Regions from separate parts of the Oceanicaulis sp. UBA6590 genome, predicted to be linked through region 1. Evidence: predicted binding sites of a transcription regulator. Region 1 holds the regulator's gene; the other holds the start of a gene.
What was found. Region 1 encodes LexA, which represses DNA repair genes until DNA is damaged. Its sites were predicted from a motif close to ATGTTCCNCTTGTGTTCC; they were not measured.

Region 1 (15,016 bases):
AGCTCCACACCGACCGCCTCGGCGCGACGCGTCAGGTCGGCGAGCACGGCCAGGGTCTGCGGCCTTGGATGGCCAATGGCGATCGCCTGACCGTTCTGAAGCGCGAGAGCGAGTGCAAGATTGAGCTGGGCGCTGACCGAGGCTTCATCAGGCGCATGATCCAGAAACACATCCCGCGTCAGCGCGTTGAGGCCCGCAGCCCGGGCAGAGCGCGCCGCCTGCGAGCGGGGATGGGTCAGGGAATCCACAAAGATCAGCTGTGAGGGAAATGCCCCCGCTGTGAACAAAGCGTCCATGGCGCGGCGGTCCGATGTCAGACGGCTGCCCATATGGTTGTTGAAGCCTGTCGCTCCCGGCACGCGCGAGAAGGCCCAGCGTATGCGAGAGGACATTTCGTCCGCACTCTGGAATTCCGTCAGCGCGTACGGACCCGGATCCTCCACGCCAACCGGCTCCATGGGCAGATGCACGAAGACTTCACGCCCCGCATCCGCCGCTCGGCGGGCGATCACGGGCGCGGCCTCCGCATAGGGCAGGATCGAGAGGGTCAGCGGTGCGTCCAGCGCCAGCAATTGCTCAGCCGCCGCCACATCCAGCCCCACATCATCCATGATGATCGCCAGTTGCGGACGACGCGGGGTCAGCATCGGCGCTGCGACAGGGGTCGGAGACTCGATGACCGGGATGGGTTCTTCCCCGCGAAGCGAAACCTCCGCTTCAATCCGCTGCGTCGCCTCGACACGGATAACGCCGGGCCAGAATGCCGATCCGGTTTCAGACGCCACGCCGATCTCGGACGCGACCGCTTCAGGCTCACCTGACTGCGCGCCCAGATTATAGGCGAGCGCTGCGACCAGCATGAAGCCAGCGGCCAGAGCCGAACCCAGGTGCGGCGCATATGAAGCAGTTCGCATCATCAAAGCGTATTTACAGCGAGTCGCGGTTGGCGGCGCGCACGGGCTTGCTTAAGTTCCACAGCTCATTTCACCGATGCGCGAGCCGCCCATGCTGTTGATCATCGACAATTATGACAGCTTCACCTTCAACCTGGTCCACTATGTCCAGGAGCTGGGGGCGCCGACGCGCGTCATCCGCAATGACGCCATGAGCGCCGCCGAAGCGCTGGCGCTTGATCCCAAGGGCATTCTGATCAGCCCCGGCCCGTGTGATCCGGATCGGGCGGGCATCTGTCTGGACCTGATCAAGACGGCCCCGAAAGACCTGCCGATCTTCGGCGTCTGCCTGGGGTTCCAGTCCATTGGTCAGGTGTTTGGCGGCAAGGTGGTTCAAGCCAAGGCCATCATGCATGGCAAGACCAGCCCGATCGAACATGACGGCACCGGCGTGTTCGAGGGCCTGCCCTCGCCCTATAACGCCACGCGCTATCATTCGCTCGCCGTTGATCTGCCCGACGGCACCGAGCTTGTCGCCAACGCCCATACAGCCGATGGCGAGATCATGGGACTGATGCACAAGACCCGTCCCATTCATGGCGTGCAGTTCCACCCCGAATCCATCGCCTCTGAACACGGCCATGCCCTGATCGGCAATTTCCTGCGTCTGGCGGGTATGGCGTCGGAGCAGGCGGCATGAGCCGCATGCGTCCCGCCATTCACGCCCTCGCTCAGGGACAGGAGCCGGAGGCGCCTGCGCTTGAGGCTGCGTTTGACGCCCTGATGGAAGGTCAGGCTGATCCGGTCGAGATTGGCGGCTTCCTGCTGGCGCTGACCGCGCTTGGAGAAAGCCCGCAAGCCCTGATGATCGGCGCAAAGGCGATGCGCGCTCGCATGACGCCCGTAAAGGCGCCCGCAACCGCCATAGACACCTGCGGCACGGGCGGGGATGCGCGGGGCACGTGGAACATCTCGACCGCCGCCGCTCTGGTCGCTGCGGGCGCAGGCGCGGTTGTCGCCAAGCATGGCAACAAGGCCGCCTCCTCCAAATCCGGCTCCGCTGAAGTGCTCGAAAGTCTGGGCGTGAACCTGTTCGCCAGCCCGGCGCAGGTGGAAGCGGCCTTGTCTGAAGCCCGGGTGGGCTTTCTCTTCGCGCAGGCCCATCACGGCGCGGTGCGCCATGTGGGGCCGGCGCGCAAGATCCTGGGCGTGCGCACGATCTTCAACCTGCTCGGTCCGCTCTCCAATCCGGCGGGTGCAAAACGTCAGCTGCTGGGCGTGTTTGATCGCAAATGGCTGGTTCCCATGGCTGAAGCCCTGCGGGGGCTCGGCGCGGAAGCGGCCATGATCGTGCACGGCGAGGACGGGCTGGATGAGATCACCACCACGGGCGTCAGCCATGTGGCAGAGCTCTTCCCCGATGGCGCCATCCGCGAATACGAGACCATACCCGAAGACGCCGGTCTGCCCCGCGCAGGTCTTGAAGATCTCAAGGGGGGTGAGCCTGAAGAGAACGCCCAGGCGATCCGCGATCTGCTCAAGGGCGCAAAAGGCCCCTATCGCGATATCGTGCTTCTGAACGCTGCGGCGGCGCTGAAACTCGCGGGGCTCGCCGATGATCTGAAATCCGGCGCGGCGCTCGCCGCCAGCGCTATTGATGAGGGCCGCGCGCAATCCGCTCTCGACGCGCTTGTTCGCGCCAGCAACGCCTGACCCAGCCTGAAGAGTCTCCCATGAGCGATGTCCTCACCCGTATCGAAGCCTACAAGCGCGCCGATGTCGCCGAGCGCAAAGCCCGCCTCTCTTATGAAGCGGTGTGCGAGCGGGCGCAGGACGCCAGCCCAGTCCGCGGCTTCAAGGCGGCGCTGGAACGCGATGCGAACGCGAACGGTCTGGGCCTGATCGCGGAAGTGAAGAAAGCCAGCCCCTCGAAAGGCCTGATCCGGGCGGACTTCAATCCGCCGGTACTCGCCAAGGCCTATGAGGACGGCGGCGCAAGCTGCCTGTCCGTGCTGACCGACGCGCCGAGCTTTCAGGGCCATGACGATTATCTCATCGCCGCCCGCGCGGCGGTCGACCTGCCCGTCCTGCGCAAGGACTTTCTCTATGATCGGTGGCAAGTGGCCGAATCACGGGCGCTGGGTGCGGACTGCATTCTGGTGATTCTCGCGAGCGTGGATGATTCCCTCGCCGCGGACCTGATCGAGGAAGCGTTCAAATGGGGCATGGATGCCCTCGTCGAGGTGCACGACGCGGACGAAATGAAGCGCGCCCTCGCCCTGCCGAGCCCGCTCGTGGGGGTGAACAACCGCAATCTTCGCACCTTTGAAACCAGCCTGGAAACCTTTGAAACCCTTGCTCCCATTGTGGGCGATGATCGCGTTCTGGTGGCCGAAAGCGGCATTTTCATCCGTGACGACGCGGTGCGTTTGCAGGAGGCTGGCGCCAAGGCTCTGCTGGTGGGCGAAAGCCTGATGCGGCAGGAGGATGTGACGTTGGCGACGCGCACCCTCATGGGGCGCGCCTGACGCTGGGCCTTCACTTGACGTTAAGATGGAACATGCATAGAACACTTCTAGAGTTTCTATTTTGTTCCAAGAGGCGATCATGCTGACCAAAAAGCAGCACGAGCTTTTGCTCTACATCAACAAGCGTCTGTCCGAAGACGGCGTATCGCCTTCCTTTGATGAAATGAAGGAGGCGCTGAACCTCGCCTCCAAATCCGGCGTTCACCGTCTGGTCTCGGCGCTCGAGGAACGCGGCTTCATCCGCCGCCTCGCTCATCGCGCCCGCGCGCTGGAAGTGCTCAAGCTGCCCCAGGGCGGGTCCGGCAATTCGCCCGCCCCCTTGAAGACCAACGTCGTCAGCGCGGACTTCGGATCCAGCGCCTCTGACGAGCGCAGCCATGGCGTGGAAGTGCCGGTTCTCGGCCGGATCGCTGCGGGCGTGCCCATCGAGGCGATCCAGCATGAAACCGATCGCCTGCCCGTTCCCGCCGAGATGATTTCGGGCGGCGAGCACTTCGCGCTGGAAGTGCACGGCGATTCCATGATCGAGGCCGGAATCCTGGATGGCGACCTTGTGATCATCAAGCGCGGCGACACCGCCAATACCGGCGACATCGTGGTCGCCCTCGTCCATGACGAGGAAGCCACATTGAAGAAGCTGCGCAAGAAGGGCGGCTCGATTGCGCTCGAAGCGGCGAACCCCGCCTATGAGACCCGTATCTTCGGCCCGAACGAGGTGAAGGTTCAGGGGCGTCTCGTGGGCCTCATCCGCCGCTATCACTAGGCGCGCTGATCGAGCGAGGATAGTCTGGCGCACCCTTTTGAGGACGCCAGACTCATGACCGACGCCGCACCGCTCAGCCTTGACCTCTACTGGTCCTTCCGAAGCCCCTACAGCTATATCGCCGCGCAACGACTTCTTGAGCTGCGGGAGCGGTACGCCTTCACGGTGGATGTCCGCATCGTTCGTCCGTTGGCCGTCAGGAGTCCGCACTTCTTTGAAGAGCGCGATCCGCGGTGGATCCATTATGTCCTCATCGACGTGGCGCGCGAGGCGGAGCGTCTGGGGCTGCCCATCTCTGCGCCCTCACCCGATCCCATTGTTCAGGATCTCGCGACCCTGAAGATCGCGGCCGATCAGCCGCGTATCGCCTATCTCAATCGTCTGGGCGTTCTCGCCGCTGAAGCCGGCGATGGGCTCGCCTATATCGCCGCCGCCAGCCGCCGGATCTGGGGCGGAACCAGCGCCGGGTTCAACACCCCCTGGACCGATGACGGCGCCCTGGATGACGCCGCCAGCACGGCCGGACTGGATGCGGACTGGCTCAATGCCGAATCCGATGCGCAGTCTGACCGCATCGACAGGCAGATCATCGAGAATGAAGCCAACCAGGACGCCGCCGGCCATTGGGGCGTGCCTTTGATGGTCTTTGAGGGCGAACCCTTCTTTGGCCAGGACCGGGTTGACGCCCTGCTCTGGCGCATGGAGCAACGCGGCCTGCAAGCGCTCTAGCGATCAGGTTTCAGAACCTCTCCCCCACAAGCGTTCCCGCCGCATCGCCTGAGCGCTGCGCATGCGCACGACCTGCCCGTCCTGAACCCAGAACTCCATTCCGCCCAATTCGGCGCGGGCGGCGTCATCCAGCACCAGCGCCCGGCATCTTCGCTTGCGCCACGCGGAGACCTCGCCGTCAAACACGATCAGATCCGCGTAGGCACAATCCGACTCCAGTGATTCCGCAGATCCTGTGACAGCCAGCAGCAATCCCTCGGCCGTTCGACCGGTACAGCCCAGAGTGTCACAGCGGAGCGCCGCGCGTTCGGGTGTGCTGCTGACGCCTGCGCGCTGCAGGAAGACGCGCGCATCAAAGCGACCGCGCCTTCGGTCCGAGACCGCGAACTCCTCGCCCCCGCCTTCAAAACGCGCCAGCACCACGCCGCCATCGGTGATCATCATCTGGGGCGGGGTCTGGACCATGAACAGGCCGATCGCGATCGCAATCAGCGCGCCTCCGGTCACCCGCATCCATCCGAGCCCGATCACCAGACACGCAAAGCCCAGCCCGTAGAGCGCCACCAGCGCCGGGTCCGCAGCGTTCGCCCCCACCACGGCGCCGTCCAGAGATGACGCCCAGTAGGCGATGTCGAGCACCCGCCTCAGCCCCTGATCCATGAGCCAGAGAAAGGGCCGCTCCAGTCCCAGAGGCGAGAAGACAAGCGCCGCGCCGCCAGCGGGCATGACCCAGAAGGTGAAAACCGGCATGGCCAGCAGATTGGCGATGAGCCCATAGGCGGCCATGCGCTGGAAATGGAAAACGGCGAACGCGCCTGTCGCCGCCCCGGCAATGAGGGAGGTGGCGCTGAGCCCGGCGAGCGCATCCTTCACCTTGCCGATAAGCGAAGTCGAGAAGCCGCCTTCGGGCCGCCAGCGCTTATAGGCGTCAAAGCTAGCGATCAGGGCCGCCACAGCCGAGAAGCTCATCTGGAAGCCCGGCTCGATAACGCTTTCTGGCGCGATGAGCAGGATCAGAATCGCCGCCAGCGCCAGTGAGCGCATGGAGAAGGCCTGACGGTCAAACAGGACGCCCATCAACACCACGAACGCCATGATGTAGGCGCGCTGCGTAGAGACCGCGGCGCCCGAGATGACCAGATAGAGGCTCGCCGCGATCAGCGCGCCAAGGGCGGCGGGTTTTCGCGGGTCATGGGCGCGCGCCCAAGGCTCCCACATAGCAAACCCCAGACGGATCAACCAATAGGCTCCGCCCGCGAACAGCGCCATGTGAAGGCCGGAGATCGCGAGAATATGGCCGAGCCCTGACAGGCGCAGCGCTTCGGCGTCCTCGCGGCTGACCCGGGCGCGCTCGCCAGTCAGCAATGCGGCGGCGACTGCACCGGTGCGCGGGTCTGTGCGGGACTGCAAGTGCTCGGACAAGCGCCACCGGAAACGCGCCAGGATCAGGCCAGGAGGCGCAGACGCCCCGATCACGGCGCGCTCCAGATCTGAAATCGCGTAGCCCGTCAAACCGATCTGATCGAACCAGGCCGCACGCGCCGGATCATAGCCGCCCGCCGCCACAGGTGCAGACGGCCGTGCGAGCCGGGCGCGCACCTGAATCGCGTCGCCAGGCTCGAAACCGTCCAGTCCGGCGCGGATGCGGACCCTGTAAGGCGGCGTATCGGCATGTCCCAGCGTATGAACCCGGATCACAAGACGCGCACGACCCTCCATTCGCTCAACCCGCTCGATCCAGCCTGTGATCTGAGCGCTGCGCTCGGACTGAAAGGCCTCAAGGTTCGGCGCCCCCAAGGCGTGGGCCCTCTCGCGCGCCAAAGCGAAACCGGCAGTCAGGCCCAACATCAGCACCATCGCATAAAGGGTGACTGCGTCCCGGCGCGCGCCCCATAGCGCCGCCGCCGACAGGCTCAGGCCCAGTCCGGCATGAACAGGCGCCAATCCAGGCTCGGAGGGCCAGGAGAAATAGGCGGCCGCTCCAATCGCCAGCGCGACCGGAGCCCACAGGATCAGACGATAGGGATCAGGTGAAGTGAGCGCCAATGGCCCGCCCAGTCCAGCCGCTACGGCTCGACGCAAGGCCGGGAATTCCCCCAGGAGTGGAAACTTTAGCGATTTCACACCTTCATCATGGCGTGAACATCAGGCGGAGGCTATGACGGAGACGGTTTGGCGTGCTAAAGAGCACCTCCCTTCGCACTGCAGCATGAATTCGCAATTGCAAGACACCATGAAAATCATCACGCGTTTCGCGCCCTCACCGACCGGCTATCTGCATATCGGCGGCGCGCGTACGGCGCTGTTCAACGCCCTGTTCGCCCAGGCGAATGGCGGCGAATTCAAGCTTCGTATCGAGGATACCGACCGCGCGCGTTCGACCGACGAGACCGTTCAGGCGATTCTAGACGGGCTGAGCTGGCTGGGTCTGAAATGGGATGGCGAGGCGGTCTCGCAATTCGCCCGCGCCGACCGTCACCGTGACGTCGTGGACGCCCTGATCGAAAAAGGCGCCGCCTTTCGCTGCTATTGCACCCCGGAAGAAACCGAGGCCCTGCGCGAACAGGCCTTCGCCGAGGGCCGCGCCCTGCGCTCGCCCTGGCGGGATCGCGACGCCTCTGAAGCGCCCGCCGATACGCCTTTCGTCGTCCGCTTCCGCGCCGCCGATACCGACACCGTGATCGAGGATGCGGTTCAGGGTCAGGTGCGCTGGGGCGCCAAGGAGTTTGACGATCTCGTACTGCTGCGCGGTGACGGCAACCCGACCTATAATCTCGCCGTGGTCGTCGATGACCACGATATGGGCGTCACCCACATCATCCGCGGCGATGATCACCTGACCAATGCGGGTCGTCAGACCCAGATCTATCAGGCGATGGGATGGGAGATTCCGGTCTTTGCCCACATCCCGCTGATCCATGGGCCCGATGGCAAGAAGCTGTCCAAGCGCCATGGCGCACTGGGCGTCGAAGCCTATCGCGATATGGGCTATCTGCCCGAAGGCCTGCGCAATTATCTGCTGCGGCTGGGCTGGTCCAAGGGCGATCAGGAATATTTCACCGACGCCGAGATGGCCGCGGCCTTCGACCTCAAGGGTCTGGGCAAGGCCCCGGCGCGGCTCGATTTTGACAAGATGTCGAGCGTGAACGCCTGGCATATGAAACGCGCCGAGGATGCGCGTCTGACGGATCTGCTCTGGGACCGCCTTCAAGGCCGCGACGATCTGCGTCTTGATGATCAGGCGAAAGTCTGGGTTTCTTCAGCGATGAAAGTGCTGAAAGAACGCGCGGCGACCCTCGCAGAGCTGGAGGATCAAACCTATTTCCTTATTCGTCCGCGCCCGATCGAACTGACGGGCAAGTCCGCCAAGGCGATCAATGATGACGCCCGGGCGCGGCTGTCGCGTCTTGCGGACGTGCTAAGGGATACGCCGGACTGGACCGAGGCGGCTTTGGGCGATGTGCTTAACGCTTTCGCAGAGGCTGAGGAGGTTGGCTTCGGCAAGGTGGGTCAACCGCTTCGAGCGGCCCTCACCGGCGGCGCGCCAGCGCCGGACATGAGTTTCGTACTGGCTGTTCTGGGACGCGATGAGGTTCTGGATCGGCTCAATGACGTGATGGACTAGGCCGCGCCCCTATTCAGGCCGCGTCCGTCATGACCCACACAAAAGGGGTTGGAGATATGGAAAACAAGATTCAACCGAAAGGTTCCGCGCAACTGTCGATTAATGGCGAGACCTATGACCTGCCTGTGTATGGCGGCTCGCTGGGTCCGGACGTGATCGACATCCGCGCGCTGTACAAGAATGCGGGCGTTTTCACCTTTGACCCCGGCTTCACCTCCACCGCGTCATGCGAAAGCCAGATCACCTATATCGATGGCGATGAAGGCACGCTTCTGTATCGCGGTTATCCGATCGATCAGCTGGCCGACAACGCCAGCTTCATCGAAGTGGCCTATCTGCTGCAAAACGGTGAGCTGCCGAACGCCAAGGAACTCGAAGAGTTTGACTGGACGATCCGCCGCCACACCATGCTGCATGACCAGTTCGACCAGTTCTTCCGCGGCTTCCGCCGTGACGCCCACCCGATGGCGATCATGGTCGGAACGGTTGGCGCGCTGTCGGCCTTCTATCATGACTCCACGGACGTCAATGACCCGCAGGCCCGCCTGATCGCGTCCCACCGCATGATCGCCAAGATGCCGACCATCGCGGCGCGCGCCTACAAATACCACATCGGCCAGCCCTTCGTGGCGCCGCAGAACGATCTCGACTATGCGTCGAACTTCCTGCAGATGTGCTTTGCTGTCCCGGCGGAAAAATACGAGGTGTCCCCGACCCTCGCCCGCGCCATGGACAAGATCTTCACCCTGCACGCCGACCACGAACAGAACGCGTCGACCTCGACCGTGCGTCTGGCCGGCTCTTCGGGCGCCAATCCGTTCGCCTGCATCGCAGCCGGCATCGCCTCGCTGTGGGGCCCGGCCCATGGCGGCGCGAACGAAGCGGCTCTGAACATGCTGCGTGAGATCGGCTCGGTGGACAATATCCCCGAATATGTCGCGAAAGCCAAAGACAAGAACGATCCGTTCCGTCTGATGGGCTTTGGTCACCGCGTGTACAAGAACTATGACCCGCGCGCCAAGGTGATGCGCGAGACCTGCCACGCCGTGCTTGACGAGCTGGGCGTGCGCAATGATCCGCTGCTGGCTGTCGCCATGGAGCTGGAGAAGATCGCGCTTGAGGACGAGTACTTCGTCGAGAAGAAGCTCTATCCGAACATCGACTTCTATTCGGGCATCACCCTGAAGGCGATGGGCTTCCCGACCGAGATGTTCACCGTGCTGTTCGCCCTGGCCCGCACCGTCGGCTGGATCGCGCAATGGTCGGAAATGATCGAGGATCCGAGCCAGAAGATCGGTCGTCCGCGTCAGGCCTTCACCGGCGCGACGCAGCGCGATTTCGTGGCGATCGACAAGCGCTAGACGCTTCTCAAGCCCGAACCAAAAAGAACCGGCGAAGCAAGTGCTTCGCCGGTTTTCTTTTGTCTGAACATCAGCTTTGCAGGGGGCCGAAACCCTGTCGGGAAAACAGAGCGTCCAGCCCCACGCCCAGCGTTTCTGACAGCCTCAACGCCACTTCGATGGTGGGATTGAACTGACCCCGCTCGATCGCCCCGATCGTTTGGGGATGGACTTGCACCCGTGTGGCGAGCTCCTGTCGGGAAAGACCGCGATCCACGCGATAGGTCTTCACACGGTTCTGGAAATTCACAGGCTCAGCCATCACTGTCCTCGTCCTCCAGACCGTCAAAGTCAAAGTCGGACGGGCGCAAGGCCCAGGCCAGGATCAGTTGCGGCCCGGCGATAACGAGCGAGACGCCGACAACCCCCACGGACAGGACGTAAGCGGCCGGCAGCGGGCTCACACCCACGGCCGTGATCAGCACGAGCACGATGAGGGCCAGCTTCAAGCCCCGTCGCGTGGCCATGCTCACCAAAGCCTGCTGACGTTCGTCATGGGGTTCACCGGGCAAGGAAAAGGCCGGGCGGCTCGCCAGAAACAGGTTGCGATCAAGCCGCATCGCGAGAAACACGAAGACGAACAATAGCGGCGACAGGGTGGTGACAGAGGTCGTCAGGCCCTCACCCTCTGTCAGCACTCCGGCGACGCCGTCGAGCACCACGCCAAGCGCAAGCGCGATCACCCCCATCAACACCATGATGCAAATGACCAGCGTCCGGCGCTTGGACACTGACGCCCAGTTCTTCGCCTTTTGCGGATCATCATCCGCATCAGCGATATGAAAGGCGTGCAAGGGACCGCGTACTGACATGACTTCCTCCTTAATACAAAGCATAACGTAGCATATATGCTACGTTATGCAATGCATTGCTTCTGTCATGGGAGTTGGGCAAACAAGTCAGGAAGTTACGAGGCCCAGTATCGCTTGAGCGGCGTTGGCCGAAGGCGAGCCGCCAGCGCCGCGCATGTGCTCGGTGACCTCACGCAACCGTTTGGACACATCGGCCCGGCGTCCAGCGTCATCCAGCAACTCGCCGACGCTTTGCGCCAGCACGTCCCCGCGGCACCGGGTCTGGACATGTTCGGGGATCAGCATTTCATCCGCCGCAATATTGGCGAGCGAAATGTATTTCGATTTCATCAGGAAGAACCGCGCCGCCGCCCAGGCGAGCCAGCCCAGCCGGTAGGCCGCCACGGTCGGCACGCCCAACCTCGCCAGTTCCAGCGTTACGGTGCCCGAGCAGGCCAGCGCCGCATCGGCGGCATGGAAGGCGTCTCGCCGCTCATCACTCTCGACCACGATCAGATCCGCAAAGGCCGTCTCCGCTGCAATCATCTCCTGCGCCTGAGCCGCGATGGAGGATGCGAGCGGGGTGACGAATTTCAGGCCCGGGCGGTCGGCTTTCAGTCGTTTCACCGCGTCGGCGAAGCGCGGGAACAGACGCGTGAGCTCGGACTTGCGGCTGCCAAAGAGAATGAGAAGAAGCGGATCCGTCTCTGCAACCCCATGGCGCGCCCGGAAGGCGGGCCCGTCACCGCTGAGATCGCGCTCCAGCGCCGGATTGCCCACAAAGGTCACATCCATGCCGTGCTCGGTGAAATAGGGCGCGTCAAAGGGATGGATCGCCAGCAAATGATCAAAGGTGTCAGCCGCCACCTTGGCGCGCTCCCGTCGGGCGGCGAAGACCTGCGGCGCGACGTACTTGATCAGCGGCGTGTCAGGCAGGACCTCACGCAGTTTCCAGGCCGCGCGTAGCATGAACCCCCAGGAATCGATGAGAATGACGGCGTCGGCCTTAAAGGCTTTTGCGGCGTCTGCGGTTTCCTGCGCGCGTTGATGAACGAGGTTGATGATCTTCAGCCCATCAAACAGGCCAAAGACCGAAAGCTCTGAAATATCAAAGGGCGAGAGTGCGCCGCGTCTGGCCATTTCCGGGCCTCCGACTCCTGCGATTTCCACATCCGGTCGAAGCGCGCGCAGCGCGTCCATGAGATCGCCCGCGAGCGCATCACCGGATGGCTCTGCAGCGACGAGGAAGATCCGCGGTGCTCTCGCCAGATCTGATGGGGTTTCAGGCGTTTGCGTCATCCGCTGGCCCATCCATCTCTACAGCCCATACCGCCAGGCCCGCCGCGTCAGCCGCCTGACCGACCGCTGCGCGGCCCAGCACCATTGCGCCGCCCGCCGGGATCACGATGCCGGCCAGCCCGGCCCTGGCCGCGCCCTGCACGGTCGACACGCCGATGACCGGCAGATCAATGCGGCGCTCCTGACCCGGCTTGGGTCGCTTGGCGAGTACTCCCGAGCGGTTGAGCTCATCGCCCCGCAATTCGGCCGGCAGGCGTGCGACCCGGGCCAGCATCTGATCGGTGCCTTCCTGCGCCTCAACGGCCAGCACCAGCCCCTTGCAGACCACGGCCCCTTGCCCGATATCCTCAGCGCCCGTAACGCCCGCGACATGCAACGCCTTCTTGGCATCAGCCTCGGCAATGGCGTCAGGTCTGATCGAGCCGATCAGCCCGGGCTCCACCAGAAGCTCGTCTGCGATGTCATTGGCGCCAATCACCGTGAAACCCTCTTTTTCAAAGAAGCCCACGATCACCCTCAACAGAGCGTCATCGCCACGCGCCGCTGCTGCCAGCGCCTGAGGCAGGAAGGCCATGCCCTTGAGATCGGGTTTCAGCGCCGAGAAATCCGGCCGCGTCACAATGCCGGCAAAGCAGACGGCGTCGCAATCGGCCTGACGCAGATCCTTCACCACCTGTCCCAGCTGGGCGATGCCGCGAATGACCGGGCTGTCATAGCGCGTGGGATCGGCGAACCCCTTGAGAGCGATCACGCAGGCCAGTCGATCGCCTGTCTGCGCCGCACGCGCCACGTAGACGGGCAGATCCCCGCCCCCGGCGATCAGCCCGAGACGCTGGTAGACCGCCACACCTAGCGCCCTTCCGGCGAGCAGAGCGGGCGCTTGGCCGGCGTGCGGATGAACTCGACGATGTCCATGACTTCCGGCCGGTTCTCGAACAGTCGCGCCGCATCCTCGACCCGTTCGTGGAACGCGCCTTCATTGGCGAAGACCAGACGATAGGCGGCGCGCAGATCGTGGATGGCGTCCCGCGAGAAGCCGCGGCGCTTGAGACCCACAAGGTTCAGCCCGGCCAGCGCGCCCAGATTGTCCACCATGCCATAGGGGATGACATCGCCTGTCACCGGCGCTCCGCCGCCGATGAAGGCGTATTTGCCGATCCGGCACTGCTGGTGCAGCGCCGAGAGGCCGCCCATGATCACATAGTCGGCGACCGAGGAATCCCCGCCCAGCGTGGCGTTGTTGGCGAACACAACATGGTTGCCGACGGTGCAGTCATGGGCGACGTGCGCGCCGACCATGAAGAAGTTGTTTGAACCGACCTTGGTGATCCCCTTCGCGCCTTCCGTGCCCATATGCATGGTCACGTGCTCGCGCAGGGTGTTGTTGTCACCGATGATCAGACGCACATCGCCGCCCTTGAACTTGAAGTCCTGGGGCGGCTCGCCAAGTGCGACAAAGGGGTGGATCTTGCAATCCGCGCCAACTTCCAGATTGCCGTTCAGGCTGACATGGGAATGCAGTCGCGTGCGGTCTCCGATCTGAACGTTCGGACCGACAACGCAATACGGACCGATCTCGACGCCTTCGCCCAGGCGGGCGCTCTCGTCCACGATGGCGGTCGGGTGAATACTGGTGGTCATGTGAACTCCGTCAGGCTTCGCGCGGCGCAGACGTGGCCGAGAAGGTCGCGTCCGCGCATCTCACGCCATTCACGCGCGCCTCGCCCTTGAACTTGAAAACGCCGCGGCGATTGGCGGTGACTTCGACCGGCATTTCAAGCACGTCGCCAGGGCGCACGGGGCGCCGGAACTTCGCCTGCTCCACACCCATGAAATAGATCAGCGTATTGGAAATATCCGCATCAAGCGTCTTGGACATCAGGATCGCGCCGGTCTGGGCCATCGCCTCGATGATCAGGACGCCCGGCATCACCGGGTTTTCAGGAAAATGCCCCTGAAAATGCGGCTCGGCGGCAGACACGCATTTGAAACCGACAATGGACTCGCCTGGCACATAGCGCTCAGCGCGGTCCACCAGCAGAAAGGGATAGCGGTGCGGCAAGCGGCGCAGGATTTCGTCGGGCCCGATCGCGGTCTCAAGATCACTCATCAGTCTTCCTTTTTGCGCTCGGGTTTGGATTTGCGGCTCACTGCGCGGCGCAGCCAGGCCGTTTCGCGCATGAAACTCTGAATCGGCTGGGCCGGCGAACCCGCCCAGGTCTCACCTGCGGGCACGTCCTTCATGACGGCCGCGTCCGCCGCAAGGCGGGCGCCCTGCCCGATCTTCAGGTGGTCCGCCACGCCGACCCGACCGCCAAACTGGGCGCCGGCGCCAATGACCGTGCTGCCTGAAATGCCGGCGAAAGCAGCCATGACAGCATACTCGCCCACATCCACATTATGCGCGATATGGCACAGATTATCGATGCGCGCGCCCTTGCCGATGCGGGTGTCCTTGAGCATGCCGCGATCCACGGTCGCATTCGCGCCGAGCGTCGCCTCATCCTCGATGATCACGCGACCGAGATGCGGCAAGGTGAAGACCTCGCCATTCTCATAGGCCAGACCAAAGCCCGCTTCGCCCACAACCGCCCCGGCGGAAATCTCGCAGCGCGCGCCGACCAGGGCGCACTGGACATTCGCGCGCACGCCAATTCGGGCGTGATCTCCGATGACCACGCCCGGACCGATGATGGCGCCGGCCTCGATGCGGGCGTTCTCGCCGATCACCGCATCGGGACCGACGATGACGCCGGGCGCGAGACGCGCGCTGTTTGCGATGGTCGCTGTCGGATGGATGAAGTCCGGGCCGTCATGAAACCGGGGCGCCAGAAGGCGGGCTGCGGCCTTGGCGAATCCAGCGCGGGTCACCCGGTGCACAAGGACAGCCTGACAATGGGGCAGCGCCTCCGCCCAGCTGGCGTCCGGCACGATCGCCACTCCGGCCATGGGCGGTGTTTCCGGCGGCGCCTTGCCCGCCAGGAAGAT
Region 2 (15,016 bases), on a different contig from region 1:
GCACTTCCACTACGTGCTGTCGCTGGGCGCGGTGTTCTCCATCTTCGCCGGTTTCTACTACTGGTATGAGAAGATCTTCGGCATCAAGTTCAACGAGACGCTGGCGAACATCCAGTTCTTCTTCTTCTTCGTGGGCGCCAACCTGATCTTCTTCCCGCAGCACTTCCTGGGCCTCCAGGGCATGCCGCGCCGGTATGTGGATTACGCGGACGGCTTCGCGCTGTGGAACCACGTCTCCTCCATGGGCTATGTCGTGATGCTGATCGGCATGGCGGTGTTCTTCCTGGTGCTGATCGAGTCGATCCTGCGCCGCCGCCCGGCCGAAGCGAACCCGTGGGGCGAAGGCGCGACCACGCTGGAATGGACCCTGTCCTCTCCGCCGCCCTTCCACCAGTTCAACGAACTGCCGCGCATCAAGTAGCGTGCCGTTGAGCCAACAGACGGAACCGGAAACGCAAACCGTGACCGACCTTTCCGCCGATCTTCGCAAGGGCGGCGCTGCTGACGCAGCGCCGCCCCGCGATCCTTCGGACGCCGCGTCGCTGGCGTCCTGGCGGGACTATGTCTCGCTGATGAAGCCGCGCGTCATGACCCTGGTGGTGTTCACCGGGCTCGCCGGTTTCGCTGCGGCGCCTGTCGCCGTGAACTTCCTGACCGCCGCCATCGCCATGCTGTGCATCGCCGTGGGCGCTGGCGCGGCCGGCGCGTTCAACATGGCCTATGACGCCGATATCGACGCCATCATGAAGCGCACCCGCCGTCGCCCGGTGCCGACCGGGCGCGTGCCCGCCAATGAAGCCTATGTCTTCTCCGGCGTGATGGCGCTGGCCTCGGTGCTGTTGATGGCGCTCGCCACCAACTATGTCGCCGCCGGCCTTCTGGCCTTCTCCATCTTCTTCTACACGGTGATCTACACCATGTGGCTGAAGCGCTCGACGCCGCAAAATATCGTCATTGGCGGCGCGGCGGGCGCTTTCCCGCCGATGATCGGCTGGGCCGCCGCCACCGGCGATATCAGCCTGAATTCGGTGTTGCTGTTCGCGATCATCTTCCTGTGGACGCCGCCCCATTCCTGGGCGCTGGCGCTCTACAAGTCGGGCGATTATTCCGCCGCCGGGGTGCCGATGATGCCGGTCGCCAAGGGCGCGAAATCCACCCGTCTGCAAATCCTGATCTACACCGCGCTGTATCTCGCCGCGACCGCCGGTCCGATCGTGACCGGTCTCGGCGGCTGGGTGTATGCGGGCGCCGTGGTGCTGGGCGGCGCGCTGTTCGCGCTGCTGGCCATCCGGGTCTTCGCCTCGCGCGCCGGCGACGCCAATGCGGCCGAGGACGAGCTTTACGCCGTGCGCGCCGGCGACAAGGCGGCGCGAGACCTGTTCGCCTATTCCATCGCCCATCTGACCTTGCTGTTCGCAGCCCTGCTCGTCGAGCATGGCGCGGGCGCCTACACACCGGTCATGGCCTTTCTGGGAGGCGGCGCATGAGTGAGGATCTCAACCGGCCCGAAAACCCGGACGCTGCGCCCGAGGGCGAAGCCGAGTTCGTGGTTCTGACCGAAGAGCAGAAGGCCGCGCGCAAGCGTCGCAACCGCGCCATCGCGCTGGGCCTGTTCGTGTTCGTGGGACTGATCTTCGTGACCACGATGGTCCGTCTCGCCAGCAATTATAACGCAGGAGCCTGATCGATCATGTTCTCCCGTCTCGACAAGAATACCCGGATCTTTGCGATTTGCGGCGTCGTGATCGTGGGGATGGTCGGCATGGCGTACGCCTCGGTGCCGCTTTACAACCTGTTCTGCAAGGTGACGGGCTACGGCGGCACGACGCAGCTCGTGCAGTACGATCCGGGTCAGGTGCTTGATCGCGAAGTGACGGTGCGTTTCGACGCCTCGCGCTCGCGCGGCTTCCCTTGGGAGTTCGAGCCGCTGCAGACCGAAATGCAGGTGCGTGTGGGCGAGACGGCGCTGGCCTTCTACCGCGCGACCAACACTTCTGACCGCCCCGTGACGGGCATCGCCAGCTATAATGTGACCCCGTTCAAGATGGGGCCGTATTTCTCCAAGCTGGAATGCTTCTGCTTTACCGAGCAGACCCTCGATCCGGGGCAATCCATGGACATGCCGGTGATCTTCTTCGTAGATCCCCTTATGGACGAAGACGACCGGCTGGACGATATCCGCACCGTCACCCTTTCCTACACCTTCTGGGAAAGCGGTGATGAGCGGGTCTATGAAACTGCGGAGGCATCCGGATCGGATGCTGACGCCCAGTAGCGCTAACGCGCGTGATTAATTGAATACCGGGACGGGCGAAGTTATAGAGTCGCTCGTTATTTGACCGGGAATACTGGCGGGAGAGCATCATGGCCGGCGCAGCCGTTAAACACGACTATCACCTCGTCGACCCCAGCCCGTGGCCGTTCGTCGCCTCGCTCGGCGCGTTCGTGCTGACGTTTGGCGCGGTCGTCTTCATGAAGGGCCTGTCGACCAACGAAGAGTCCATCTTCTACTTCTTCCTGCAGCAAGGATCCCCGATCCTGCTGCTGCTCGGCTTCGCCATCATCATCTATGTGATGTTCGGCTGGTGGGGCGATGTCATCAAGGAAGGCCAGAAGGGCGACCACACCCCGGTCGTGGATCTGGGTCTGCGCTATGGCATGCTGCTGTTCATCGTCTCCGAGGTGATGTTCTTCGCCGCCTGGTTCTGGATGTTCTTCGACATGGCGCTGTTCCATGGCGATCGTGCGGGCGCGGGCTGGACCGGCGACGTTCTGGGCATCGACTATTCGGGCTGGGCGAACGGGGTTCCGGGCATCCAGACCTTTGACCCCTTCCATCTGCCGCTGATCAACACCCTGATCCTGCTGCTGTCGGGCACGACCGTGACCTGGGCGCACCACGCGCTGCAGCATGGCGACCGCAAGGGCGCGAAACTGGGCACGCTCCTGACCGTGCTGCTGGGCGTGAGCTTCACCGCGCTGCAGGCCTATGAGTACTCCCACGCTGCCTTCGGCATTTCGGGCAGCCTCTATGGCGCGACCTTCTACATGGCCACCGGCTTCCATGGCGCCCATGTCATCATCGGCACCATCTTCCTGGCGGTCTGCCTGATCCGTCTGATGATGGGTCACTGGACCAAGGAAAAGCATTTCGGCTTCGAGGCCGCCGCCTGGTACTGGCACTTCGTGGACGTGGTCTGGCTGTTCCTGTACGTCTTTGTCTATGTGGGCAATGCGGGTCTGGGCACTGCGCACGGGGTCGGCCACTAATGACTGAAACGAGCCCTTTTCTCGCCGGCCTTCTCGGGCGGTGCCCGCGCTGCGGAAAAGGCGCTCTGTTTCGCAAGTATCTCAAGGTCGCGGACGCCTGCGGCGTCTGCGGCCTTGATTTCTCCAGCGAGGATTCCGGCGACGGCCCCGCCGTCTTCGTGATGTCCATTGTGGGTTTCATCGTGGTGCCCGCAGCGCTGGCGCTGGAACTGGCGGTTTCCCCGCCGGTCTGGCTGCACATGCTGCTCTGGCTGCCGCTGTCGACTGTGCTGACCCTGCTGATCCTACCGCCTTTCAAGGCGACCCTCTTCGCCCTGCAGTGGAAGCACAACGCCCATGAGGCGCAGCTCGACCTCGCTCCGGAAGGCGGCGAGCAGGATGACCGCCCCGGCGCGGCTTCTTCAAGCGATACTGACGCGGCCTGATCTGATGGCGAGTTTTCGCCCGCTTCCTGTTCTGACGATTGTGATGCTGCCCGCACTGGCGCTGCTCATCTGGCTGGGCAGCTGGCAGCTGGACCGCCGCGCCTGGAAGATCGAGCTTCTGGCCGATTATGCGGCCACGGCCGAGGCAGAGCCGATCTCTCTGGACCAGGGCCTGTGTGCGGGCCGCGCGGAAATCGGACGCCGGGTCGTGCCGCCAGCGGCGGACCCTGAAGCGGATACGGTGCGGGTGTCCGGGCGGAACGCCCAGGGCGCGCCGGGCTGGCGGTTGTTCAGGCCGGTCCGGGCGTGCGACGGCGCGCAACTGGTGCTGATGGAAACCGGGTTTGAGGGGCTTGAGACGGCGACGCGCGCCGATGACGGCGCCCTGACCGAGACTGATGCCTTCACGCAATTGCGGTTTGAAACGCCTCTGGGGCAGGGGCCGTTCACGCCGCCCGCCAATGCGGACGCCAACGAGTTTTACGCGTTTGACGCCCAAGCCTTTGCTGGGGTTCTGAACGTTGAGGCGGATCGTCTGAACGACCAGTACTGGCTGGCGTTGAGCGATGGCGCCCCGCCCGCCTATCTCACCCAGACGCCGCCGGAGCGCCATCTGGCCTACGCCATCACCTGGTTTGCGATGATGCTGGCTTTGCTGGCTGTTTACTTCGCGTATCATATACAGTTCGGCCGCCTGACATGGCGGGGCTAGGCAAGCGACGGCGAAGGACGACCCCATGGCGCTCTGGCGCGAAGACATGCAGGAGACGGTGCTGTGGTCCGAAGGGCTGCGTCTGCGCCATCCCCAGCTTGATGATTACGAAGCCTGGGCCAAGCTGCGCTCGGCCAGCCGTGCGCATACCGAGCCGTTCGAGCCGAGCTGGGCCGAGGACGAGCTGACCAAATCCGCCTACAAGCGTCGCATGCGCCGGTATCAGAGCGATGTGGAGAACGGGACGGGCTATCCCTTCTTCATCTTCCGCGCCTCCGATGACGTACTGCTGGGCGCCTGCAATCTCAACAATGTGCGCCGCGGCGTGCTGCAGGCGGCTGATATCGGCTACTGGATCGGCTCGCCCTATCTGCGCAAGGGCTATGCGCGCGCCGCCGTGCGCCGCGTGCTGGGGCATGCCTTCAGCAGTCTGCGCCTGCACCGGATCGAGGCCGCCACGCGGCTTGATAATGACGCCTCGCGCAGGCTGTTGCTGTCTGTGGGCTTCACACCGGAAGGCGTCGCGCGGTCCTATCTCAAGATTCATGGCGAGTGGCGGGATCACCTCAAATTCGCCATCCTGAAGAACGATCCGATGACCGATCCCACCGCCTTGCGACCCTACAGGGACGCCGTATCGGCGGCGGGGGCGCTGGCGGTGGAGATCAATTTCCTCGATCATGATCTGACCCTGGGGGGCGAGGTGACCGCCCTTGGTCTGGGCGCGCTCGGCGCTGCAGGCGATGTCAGACATCTGCGTGAACGCCTGGCGCCGGCGGATCAGCCCCGACTGGACCTGCTGCAGCGCGCCGGCCCTTGTGACGTGCGTCTGCGGCTCCTGGGCGATGATCATGAAGTGCGCTATGTGCGGCTCATCGGTCAGGGCGATGGCCTGCACTGGCGCGGGCTGATGCTGCCGGCGGGCGGCTCGGCGGGCGGCCGCGCGGACATGGATCTTGAAACCGCGCTCGCGGACTCGCTGAAATCGGGCGATGTGTGCGCCTATTATCAGCCGGTCGTCGATCTGAAGACGAAGAGGCTCGCCGGATTTGAAGCCCTGGCCCGCTGGGATCGTCCGGGCGTGGGCGTACTGGGCGCGGATGAATTCATGCCTCTTGCCCAGGCTCATGGCTATGTCGAGGCGGTGGGGGAGAGCGTGCGGTCCATGGCGGTTCAGGATCTTTCCGCCTGGCTGGCGGCGCGGAACGGGCCTCTGGACTTGTTCGTGACCGCCAACGCCACAGCGACCGAGGTCAGCGCTCCGGATTTCGCCGACCGGCTCCTGCAGGCGGTGCAGGCCAGCGGTCTGCCGCGCGGCGCGTTCAAGCTGGAAGTCAACGAAACCGACGTGATGGTTGACCCGGAGGCCGCCGAGCGCACCCTGAACGCCGTCCGCGATCAGGGCGTGCCCATCGTGCTGGATGATTTCGGGACGGGCTATTCCTCGCTGGCCCGGCTTGACCGGTTCGCCTTCGATGTCGTCAAGCTCGACCAGTATTTCATCCGCGCCGCGCTCACCGACGGCTCAGCCCGGTCCATCATCTCTTCGGTTGTCAGGATCGCCGAAAGTTACGGCATGAGCGTGGTGGCCGAGGGCGTGGAGAGCGAGGCCGCACAAACCCTGTGTCTCGAATTGGGGTGCGATTACGGGCAGGGGTATCACTTTGCGCCTGCACTCTCCCCCCAGGACGCCGCGCGCGCCGTCACGCAAGGCATGGCGAGCCGGTTCGGGGCGGCGCAGATGCAAGAGCGTGGATAGGGGCGGCGAGTCCGCCTAGAAATACCACAGGGCCCAGACCGAGCCCGAGGTCAGCGCCAGCGGAAACAGGATCACGGCCAGTCCCAGCACCCCAAGGACGAACGCCTTGGCCGAGCAATCACGGATGCGAACCAGCCACGCTTGTGACTTGCGTTTTGATCGGACAGCCATGGTATTTCCGGCAATGCGCTTGAAGGACTTTTCCCCATTCAAGCGAGTTCCCGGTGCAAGTCAATTGTGAATATGGCTCATGCACCAGTTTTTCAGGCATTGCCGCTGGCCGCGGTCAGGAATTCCGGCGTTACGCCCAGCTTGTTGAGCGCCCGGGCCCATTTCTCTTCGGGCTGGTCGTCAAAGATCAGGTCATGGTCCGCATCCGCGACCAGCCAGGCGTTGAGACTGATCTCGTCCTCGAGTTGTCCCGCACCCCAGCCGGCATATCCCAACGCCATCAGGGCGCGGGACGGCGCGTCCTCGGACGCCAGCGCCATCAGGATCTCCTGGGTGGCGGTCAGGCCCAGATCATGGCCGACATGTTCGGTCGCAGGGCCGCAATCCACATCGAGCGTGTGAAGGACGAACCCACGGTCCCGGTCCACCGGGCCGCCTTCCAGAACGGGCGCATCCTGCGCCTGCGCGCCGCCGCTGACATCCAGCTGTTCGAGAAGATCGGGCAGGCGCAAACCGGTCAGCGGGCGGTTCAGGATGATCCCCATGGCGGTCTCCGCGTCATGCGCGCACATATAGATGACGGTGCGGTCAAAGCGGGTGTCGCCGATCAGCGGACTGGCGATCAGCAGCTTGCCGCCCAGATAGCCGGTCTGGGTATGGGGGAGTGCGGACGTCATGGGAACAGCTTTTCCCCAAGCGTTCAGATTGTCCAGTCCTTCGCGGCTCCCTGGCGTCTTGTCGCGGGGCAGGGCGCGTCTTAAGTCAGTGCCATCCTTTTCAGTCCGCTTCAGGAGCCCCTCATGACCATCAAAGCCGGCGATACGCTGCCCGACGTCACCTTCATGACCATGACCGCCGACGGCCCGCAGCCGATGAGCACGGATGACGTGTTCGGCGGCAAGCGCGTGGCCCTGTTCGCCGTGCCGGGCGCCTACACCCCGACCTGTTCGGCCAAGCACCTGCCGGGCTTCATCGAGAAGGCCGCCGAGCTGCAGGCCAAGGGCGTGGACCGGATCGCCTGCACCTCGGTCAATGACGTGTTCGTCATGGGCGCCTGGGGCAAGGATCAGGGCGCGGGCGATGACGTGCTGATGCTGGCGGACGGCAATGGTGACTTTGCATCCGCCCTCGGCCTTGAGATGGACGGCTCCGCCTTCGGCATGGGCAAGCGCTCCCAGCGCTATGCGCTGGTGGTCAACGACAAAAAGGTCGAGCACGTCTTCGTCGACGAGCCGGGCAATTTCGAAGTGTCCTCCGCCGAGCACATGCTCAAGGCGCTGTAGGCTTTTACTGTTAGAGGCCCCGGTGCGGCGTCAGGCCGGGCCGGGGTTTCAGCCTTTTGAGAGCGTGGCGATGGCGTCGCGGGCCAGCTGGTCGGCGCGTTCGTTCTCGGGATGGCCGGCATGGCCCTTCACCCATTCCCAGGTCACGTCATGCTTTGACGCGATGGCGTCGAGCCGCTTCCACAGATCGTCATTCTTGACCGGCTTTTTCGCGGCCGTCTTCCAGCCATTGCGCTTCCAGCCATGGATCCATTTGGTCACGCCGTCGCGCACATAGGTGCTGTCGGTGACCAGGCGCACTTTCGAGCGACGCTTGAGCGCCTCGAGCGCCGCGATGGCCGCCGTCAGCTCCATGCGGTTATTGGTGGTCTCGGCCTCGGCGCCCGAGAGCTCCTTCTCATGCCCCTTCCAGTGCAGGATCGCGCCCCAGCCTCCGGGCCCCGGATTGCCCGAACAGGCGCCGTCGGTGTGGATCACAATGGTGTTCTCGGCCAAAACGCACTCTCTGAAGTCTAGCTGGGGCGGACCGGCCATTTGCGGCCCAGATCGTCAAGCCCGGCTTGGATGAGTTCGGCCAGAACGTCCAGATCGATCTCTGACAGCCGGGTCACGTAAAGACAGCTCTTGCCCGTCTTGTGCTTGCCCAATCGCTCAAGGATCGGGCCGTAATCGGCATAGCCGGGCATGATGTAGATCGACAGGCTGGTCTTGCGGGGCGCAAATCCGGTGGCGAGGAAATCGCCCTCGCGACCGCTCTCATAGCGATAGTGATATGCGCCATAGCCGATCATGCTCGGCCCCCACATCACGGGCGACCAGCCGGTTATGCGACGGAACAGGGCGTCCAGCGCCAGAGCGTCCTCGCGGCGGGCGGCAGGCTCGACTGTCTGAAGATAGTCCGTGACGGCTTCGGGCGTGGGCCGGGTCTTGTTCTGGGTCATCAGCGTCTCCCTGGGGAGAGCTTACGCGACTTCCCGGGGAAGTTTGAACACCACGTTTTCCTCGGCCACCCGAATTTCCCGGATATGAAGGGTGTAGCGGCGGGCGAGGGCGGAGAGGAGGCCCTCCACCAGTTCCTCGGGCGCGCTGGCGCCCGCGGAGATGCCGATGCGCTTCACGCCCTCAAGCCAGCTCCAGTCGATCTCCTCGGCCTTCTGCACCAGGCGCGCGGTCTTGGCGCCGGCGCGCTCGGCCACTTCCACCAGCCGAACCGAATTGGAGGAGTTGGGCGCGCCCACCACGAGGACCAGATCCGCGCCTTCGCCAATGGCCTTCACCGCCGCCTGGCGGTTGGTGGTGGCGTAGCAGATGTCTTCCTTGTGCGGGGCGGCAATGTCCGGGAAGCGCTTCTGCAGGGCCGCGACAATGTCCGCGGTGTCATCCACCGACAGGGTTGTCTGGGTGACAAAGGCGACATTGGACGGATCCTTGGGCACGAAGGTCTCGGCGTCCTCCACCGTCTCGATGAGATGCATCACCCCGTCCGGCAGCTGGCCCATGGTGCCGATCACTTCAGGATGGCCGGCATGGCCGATCAGGAGGATTTCCTGGCCCGCCTTGTGGTGACGCTGGGCTTCCACATGCACCTTGCTCACAAGCGGGCAGGTGGCGTCCACATAGAGCATGTTGCGACGCGCGGCCTCGGCCGGCACGCGCTGGGGCACGCCATGGGCGGAAAACACCACCGGGCGGTCGTCCGGACACTCGTCGAGCTCCTTGACGAACACCGCGCCCATGGCCTCGAGCCGGTTCACGACATGCTTGTTGTGGACGATCTCGTGACGCACATAGACCGGCGCGCCATACCGCTCGAGCGCCTTTTCCACGATCTGGATCGCACGGTCCACGCCGGCGCAGAAACCGCGGGGAGAGGCCAGCTGAACGGTCAGAACGGGTTTGTCGGTCATGGATTTCCTCTGCCGGGAAAGGCGGCGGGGCGTTGCCCTGTCCGCGCGCGCGTCGTACAGACTGCTCTAGCAGACCCCGTGCGCCCCGCGAAGGGGGGCATGCCGTCCTCCGCGATGGTTCGCCATCCGAATGCCTTGAGGTTTTTCATGCGCCTGTCCGTACTGAGCTTGTTCGCCGCCGCACTGGTCCTGTCTGGCTGTTCCAGCGTGCGGAACACGCTCGGGGACGCCAATCCGAATCCGGGACCGTGTCCGAACGCCCTGGCGCTCTATGACGCGCACCGTCTCGTGGAGATCAGCGGCGACAACGCGGTCTACGAGAATGTGGGGTTCACCGGCGAAATTCTCAATGTCGCGAGCACCTGCCGCTATTCGGGCCGGAATGCGGACCCGATCCACATGGAAATGGCGGTGCGCCTGGCCTTTGGCCGCGGGCCGGCCGCGCAGAGCGATACAAAAACCTATGACATGTTCGTGGCTGTGACCCGGACAGACCGTGCGGTGGTTGACCGCCAGGTCTTTCCGATCACCGTCACCTTCGAGCCGGGTGAGGACCGCGTGGAAGTGATCGAGGAGTTCAACTCCATCTCGCTGCCGCGCGTGTCGCCGACCACGTCCGGCGCGAACTATGAAATCATTGTCGGGTTCGAGCTGACCGATGAGCAGCTTGAATTCAATCGCAGCGGTCTGCGCTTCCGCGTCCGGGCCGGGCAAGACGATTAGAACGCCGAGACAAGATGACTTCGATTGTTGAACAGCTCAGCAGCGCCGTTGGCGCTGCCTTCGAGGCCGTGGGCCTGTCCGCGGATCTCGGGACGGTCTTTGAATCCGACCGTCCGGATCTCGCCCCCTATCAGTGCAATGGCGCCATGGCGGCGGCCAAGCAGGCCAAGAAGGCTCCGCGCGCGGTCGCCGAGGACGTGAAGGCCAGGCTTGCCGAACTGCACCCCCATCTTGAGGTGGAGATCGCCGGGCCGGGATTCCTGAACATCACCCCGGCAGGCAATGTCTATGCGATCCGCGCCAACGGCCTGTCTGAAGACGACCGCGCTGGCGGTCGCAAGAGCACCGCTCCCAAGCGCCTGATCATCGATTTCGGCGGGCCGAATGTCGCCAAGCCCATGCATGTGGGCCATTTGCGCTCATCCGTGATCGGCGACAGCCTGCAGCGCCTGATGCGCTTCCGCGGCCATGACGTCACCTCTGACATCCACCTCGGGGATTGGGGCCTTCAGATGGGCCATCTCGTCACCGAGCTGGAAGATGAAAAGCCCGACCTCGTCTATTATGACGCCGATTTCACCGGCCCGTATCCCGATGAGCCGCCGGTCACGATCGAGGATCTGGCGCGGCTCTACCCGCAAGCGTCCGCCAAGGCGAAGGAAGACCCCGAGCGCAATGCCCGCTCGCGCAAGGCGACGGCGGAGCTGCAGGCCGGGCGCGCGGGCTATCGGGCGCTGCTGCGCCATTTCATCAATGTGTCGATCGCGGCGCTGAAAGAGGATTTCGGCGCGCTGGGCGTGCATTTCGACCTGTGGAAGGGCGAGAGCGACGTCAATGACCTGATCCCCGAACTGGTCCGGGACTTCAAGGATCGCGGCGTCGCAGAGGAAAGCGACGGCGCCTGGATCGTTCGCGTCGCCCGTGAGGACGACAAGAAGGAGCTGGCGCCGCTGATCCTGGTCTCGAGCCAGGGCTCGGCGCTGTACGCCACCACCGACCTTGCGACCATTCTCGACCGCAAGCGCGAGCAGGATCCCGAGCTGACCCTTTATGTGGTGGATCTCGGGCAGTCCGATCACTTTGAGCAGGTTTTCCGCGCCGCCTACAAGGCGGGCCTCGCTGAGGAAGGCGCGCTGGAGCATGTGAAGTTCGGCACCGTGAACGGGACTGACGGCAAGCGTCTGCGCACTCGGGCGGGCGGCACCTTCCGTCTGGCGGATCTCATCAATGAGGCGCGGGACCGGGCGCGGGCGCGTCTGAACGAGGCCGGCCTTGGCGCTGAGCTGACGTCGGACGAGTTCGAGACCGTGGCGCGCGCCGTGGCGAACGCCGCGATCAAGTTCTCCGACCTGCAGAATGTGCGGACCACCAACTATATCTTTGATCTTGATCGCTTTGTCAGCTTCGAGGGCAAGACCGGTCCGTATCTGCAATACCAGGCCGTGCGCATCAAATCGCTGCTGAAGAAAGCGGGCGATCAGGGCGTCGCGCCAGGCGCCGTGACGATTTCGGACAAGGCCGAAGAAGCGCTGATCCGCCGTCTCGACGCCTTTGAGGGCGCGCTGAGCCGGGCCGAACGCGATCGCGCGCCGAATGTGCTGTGCGAGCATGCCTATGGTCTGGCGCAGGCCTTTTCCGGCTTTTACGCCGCGTGCCCGATTCTGCCGGAAAAGGACGAGGCCATCCGCGCCTCCCGCCTGCGTCTGGCGCAGACCACGCTCACCCAGCTTGAAATCGTGCTGGGCCTGATCGGGATCGACGTGCCGGAACGGATGTAGGCCCGGGTTTGCTCCTCGCCCCCCTGTTCAGGGGAGGGCGGGGACGGGCGTCTGGTCTAGAGTGTCTCCATGACGGGGAGACGCCTATGTTTATGACCATGGTTCTGGCTCTGGCGCTGGTTGATGACCGGCCTTTTGAAGCGGACGAACAGCAATACTCAGCCTGGCTGCAACAGGGCTGTCGCCTGCAGCAGGCGGATCGCCGCGACGGCCATGAACCGGCGGAATTCGAGGCGTTTTGCGCCTGTGTCGCCGACAGACTCAATGAAACCTCATCCGATGAGGCGTTTCGCGTCATGGCGCTGAGCCTGCAGGGTCATGCCCAGGACCGGGCGGACATCTCTGACTGGGAAGCGGCGCGTGATACCGCCTATGCGGAATATTCGGCCTTGTCCCAGCAGGAGCAGAGTGAAATTCCCGGACGGCTTCAATCCAGCTTGCAGCAATGCGTGACGCTGGGGCCTGCAACCCATAACTGAGGGAGGCAGGCATGCTGATCGCATTGGCGCTGGGGTTGGCGCTGTCTGATGATCGACCATACGAAGCCGATGAGCGCCAGTATGGCGTCTGGCTGCAACAGGCTTGTCGCATCCAGCAAACGGATCGCAATCCGTCGCAAACCCCGGCTGACTTTGAAAGCTTCTGCCAGTGTTTTTCCGATGATCTGCGCGAAACGGTCAGCGCGGATGGCTTTCGCATGATGGCCCTGGGCTCGCAAGCCAGCATCGAGGGACGCGGTGAGATCCAGGACTGGGAAGCCGTGCGTGATATGGTCATGACGGAATTCGAGGCCCTGCCTGAGGACGAGCAGCTGGCCATTCCCCAGTCCCTTCAGACCGCCTTGCAAGCCTGCATCCAGCTGACTCCGCCCGTGACGCGATAGGGATGCAGAGGGGCGCCGGACCAACGGGTCTGACGGGCGGGATCAGGGGCTGTCACGCCTATGCTGCAGCGCCCAATCGCGATTGACTCATACCGCGCAAACGCTAGGTTTGCGCGTCGCTGCTGACCCGCCGTGAGGCGCGCTGCAGCGGGCCTAGATACAGGTCACTTGCGGGAGAGACCGGCCGAAGACGCCGGCGCCGAAGGCGCAACCGCCCCGGAAACGCTCAGGCTAACGGACCGCAAGCCTAAGACCTAACGCTGGAAAGCGGGCGCTGAACACTCAGCGCCCCACCGAAGGAGCAATGCGGGCGCGCCTCTCCCTGGCTGGCGCCGCGCGGGAATCTCTCAGGTCTTCAAGACAGCGGGGGCGAATCGGAGCCGGCATGAGCCGCGCGACGCTCGCAAACCCGCATGCTGAGGCCAGACATGACCGAAACGCTCAACCGCACGCCGCTTTATGATCTCCATGTCGAGCTGGGGGCCAAGATGGTCCCGTTCGCCGGCTATGAAATGCCTGTCCAGTATGACGGCGTCATGGGCGAACATAATCACACCCGCGAGGCGGCGGGCCTGTTCGACGTGTCCCATATGGGGCAGGCGCGTCTGATCGGCGATGAGAGCGCGCTGGAAAAGCTGATCACGGCGGATCTCGCCGCGCTGCAGTCCGGCGAGCAGAAATACACCCTGCTTCTGAATTCCGAAGGCGGGATCAAGGATGACCTGATGGTCTCCCGTCCGGATGATGAGGGCCTGTTCCTGGTGGTGAACGCCGCCTGCAAGCGGTCCGACTTTGATTACATCATCGAAGCGACCAAGGGCGTCGCCGAACTCGTTGAGCTTGATGGCCGCGCGCTGCTGGCGCTGCAGGGGCCTCAAGCCGGCGCGGTGATGGCGGATATCTGCCCGGACGCGGCCAAGATGGTCTTCATGCAGGCGGGCTGGTTCGAAGTGGACGGCCTGCGCCTGATGATCTCCCGCTCGGGCTATACCGGCGAGGACGGATTTGAAATCTCGGTCGCCAACGAGCACGCCAGCGATTTCGCCCGCAAGCTTCTCTCTGATGCGCGCGTGAAACCCATCGGTCTGGGCGCGCGGGACTCCCTGCGTCTGGAAGCGGGGCTGTGCCTTTATGGCCATGACATGGACGAGGCGACCAGCCCGATCGAGGCGGCCCTGACCTGGGCGGTGGCCAAATCCCGCCGTGAGCGCGCCGACTTCCCGGGCGCTGCGCGCATCCTCAAGGACATCGCCGACAAGCCCGCCAAGAAGCGCGTCGGCATCGCCCTGAAAGACCGCGCTCCGGCGCGCGAGGGCACGGAAATCGCCGTGAATGGCGAGGTGGTTGGCGTGGTCACTTCGGGCGGCTTTGGCCCGACCGTGGGCGCGCCCATCGCCATGGGCTATGTGCGCACCGATCTGGCGACGCCCGGCACGCAGGTTGACTTGATGGTGCGCGGCAAGGCGCGCCCGGCCGAAGTGGTGAAGACGCCCTTCGCGCCGCATCGTTTTTATCGCGGTTGATCCCGCGCATTACCGCTCTGGAGGAGACGTCTGATGAGCACCCGTTTTACCAAAGACCATGAATGGATCCGCGTTGAGGGCGAAGAGGGCGTCATGGGCATCACCGCCTACGCCGCCGAGCAGCTCGGCGATGTGGTCTTCGTGGAGCTGCCCGAAGTCGGCAAGACGGTCGCCCAGGGCGACGAGCTGGCTGTCGTGGAAAGCGTGAAGGCGGCGTCCGAGGTTTACGCCCCTGTGTCCGGCGAGATCATCGAAGTGAACTCGGCTCTGGAAGATGCGCCGGCGACCGTGAACGAAGCGCCGCAAGGCGAGGGCTGGTTCGTCAAGATCAAGCTGTCGGACAAGGCCCAGCTTGACGCGATGATGGATGACGCGGCCTACGCCGAACACACCAAGTAAGTCTCGACGCCTGACGGCGTCGATCTAGATGCAGCGACACGACCGGCGGCCCGTGGGGCCGCCCGCCCTGCTTATTGAAGGAAGGTGGATCGCCCATGCGCTATCTCCCGCTGACCGACGCCGACCGGGCCGAGATGCTCGAGAAGATCGGCGTGGATTCTGTCGACGCCCTGTTCGAGGATG

Region 2: gcvT (glycine cleavage system aminomethyltransferase GcvT) is a predicted target of LexA. The motif match lies at 13,148-13,165, and genes of this name have one in related genera.

What each region holds. Positions count from the first base shown of each region.
Region 1 is NZ_DJIQ01000027.1:40,460-55,475, forward strand. Features, by position in the region: gene B2Z70_RS06055 (divergent polysaccharide deacetylase family protein) at 1-917, opposite strand, end outside; gene B2Z70_RS06060 (anthranilate synthase component II) at 1,006-1,593, shown strand; gene trpD (anthranilate phosphoribosyltransferase) at 1,590-2,606, shown strand; gene trpC (indole-3-glycerol phosphate synthase TrpC) at 2,627-3,421, shown strand; gene lexA (transcriptional repressor LexA) at 3,501-4,184, shown strand; gene B2Z70_RS06080 (2-hydroxychromene-2-carboxylate isomerase) at 4,239-4,913, shown strand; gene B2Z70_RS06085 (ComEC/Rec2 family competence protein) at 4,917-6,959, opposite strand; gene gltX (glutamate--tRNA ligase) at 7,123-8,538, shown strand; gene gltA (citrate synthase) at 8,595-9,899, shown strand; gene B2Z70_RS06100 (helix-turn-helix transcriptional regulator) at 9,970-10,200, opposite strand; gene B2Z70_RS06105 (hypothetical protein) at 10,193-10,750, opposite strand; gene lpxB (lipid-A-disaccharide synthase) at 10,838-12,028, opposite strand; gene B2Z70_RS06115 (LpxI family protein) at 12,012-12,875, opposite strand; gene lpxA (acyl-ACP--UDP-N-acetylglucosamine O-acyltransferase) at 12,878-13,669, opposite strand; gene fabZ (3-hydroxyacyl-ACP dehydratase FabZ) at 13,680-14,138, opposite strand; gene lpxD (UDP-3-O-(3-hydroxymyristoyl)glucosamine N-acyltransferase) at 14,138-15,016, opposite strand, start outside.
Region 2 is NZ_DJIQ01000067.1:72,588-87,603, forward strand. Features, by position in the region: gene ctaD (cytochrome c oxidase subunit I) at 1-421, shown strand, start outside; gene cyoE (heme o synthase) at 462-1,487, shown strand; gene B2Z70_RS14450 (cytochrome c oxidase system small membrane protein) at 1,484-1,684, shown strand; gene B2Z70_RS14455 (cytochrome c oxidase assembly protein) at 1,691-2,275, shown strand; gene B2Z70_RS14460 (cytochrome c oxidase subunit 3) at 2,365-3,270, shown strand; gene B2Z70_RS14465 (DUF983 domain-containing protein) at 3,270-3,695, shown strand; gene B2Z70_RS14470 (SURF1 family protein) at 3,739-4,407, shown strand; gene B2Z70_RS14475 (GNAT family N-acetyltransferase) at 4,433-6,166, shown strand; gene B2Z70_RS14480 (hypothetical protein) at 6,182-6,337, opposite strand; gene B2Z70_RS14485 (YqgE/AlgH family protein) at 6,430-7,014, opposite strand; gene B2Z70_RS14490 (peroxiredoxin) at 7,138-7,620, shown strand; gene rnhA (ribonuclease HI) at 7,669-8,115, opposite strand; gene B2Z70_RS14500 (DUF1801 domain-containing protein) at 8,133-8,561, opposite strand; gene ispH (4-hydroxy-3-methylbut-2-enyl diphosphate reductase) at 8,583-9,527, opposite strand; gene B2Z70_RS14510 (hypothetical protein) at 9,675-10,250, shown strand; gene argS (arginine--tRNA ligase) at 10,265-12,028, shown strand; gene B2Z70_RS14520 (hypothetical protein) at 12,115-12,507, shown strand; gene B2Z70_RS14525 (hypothetical protein) at 12,519-12,911, shown strand; glycine riboswitch at 13,073-13,163, shown strand; gene gcvT (glycine cleavage system aminomethyltransferase GcvT) at 13,340-14,434, shown strand; gene gcvH (glycine cleavage system protein GcvH) at 14,468-14,833, shown strand; partial or broken gene gcvPA (aminomethyl-transferring glycine dehydrogenase subunit GcvPA) at 14,929-15,016, shown strand, end outside.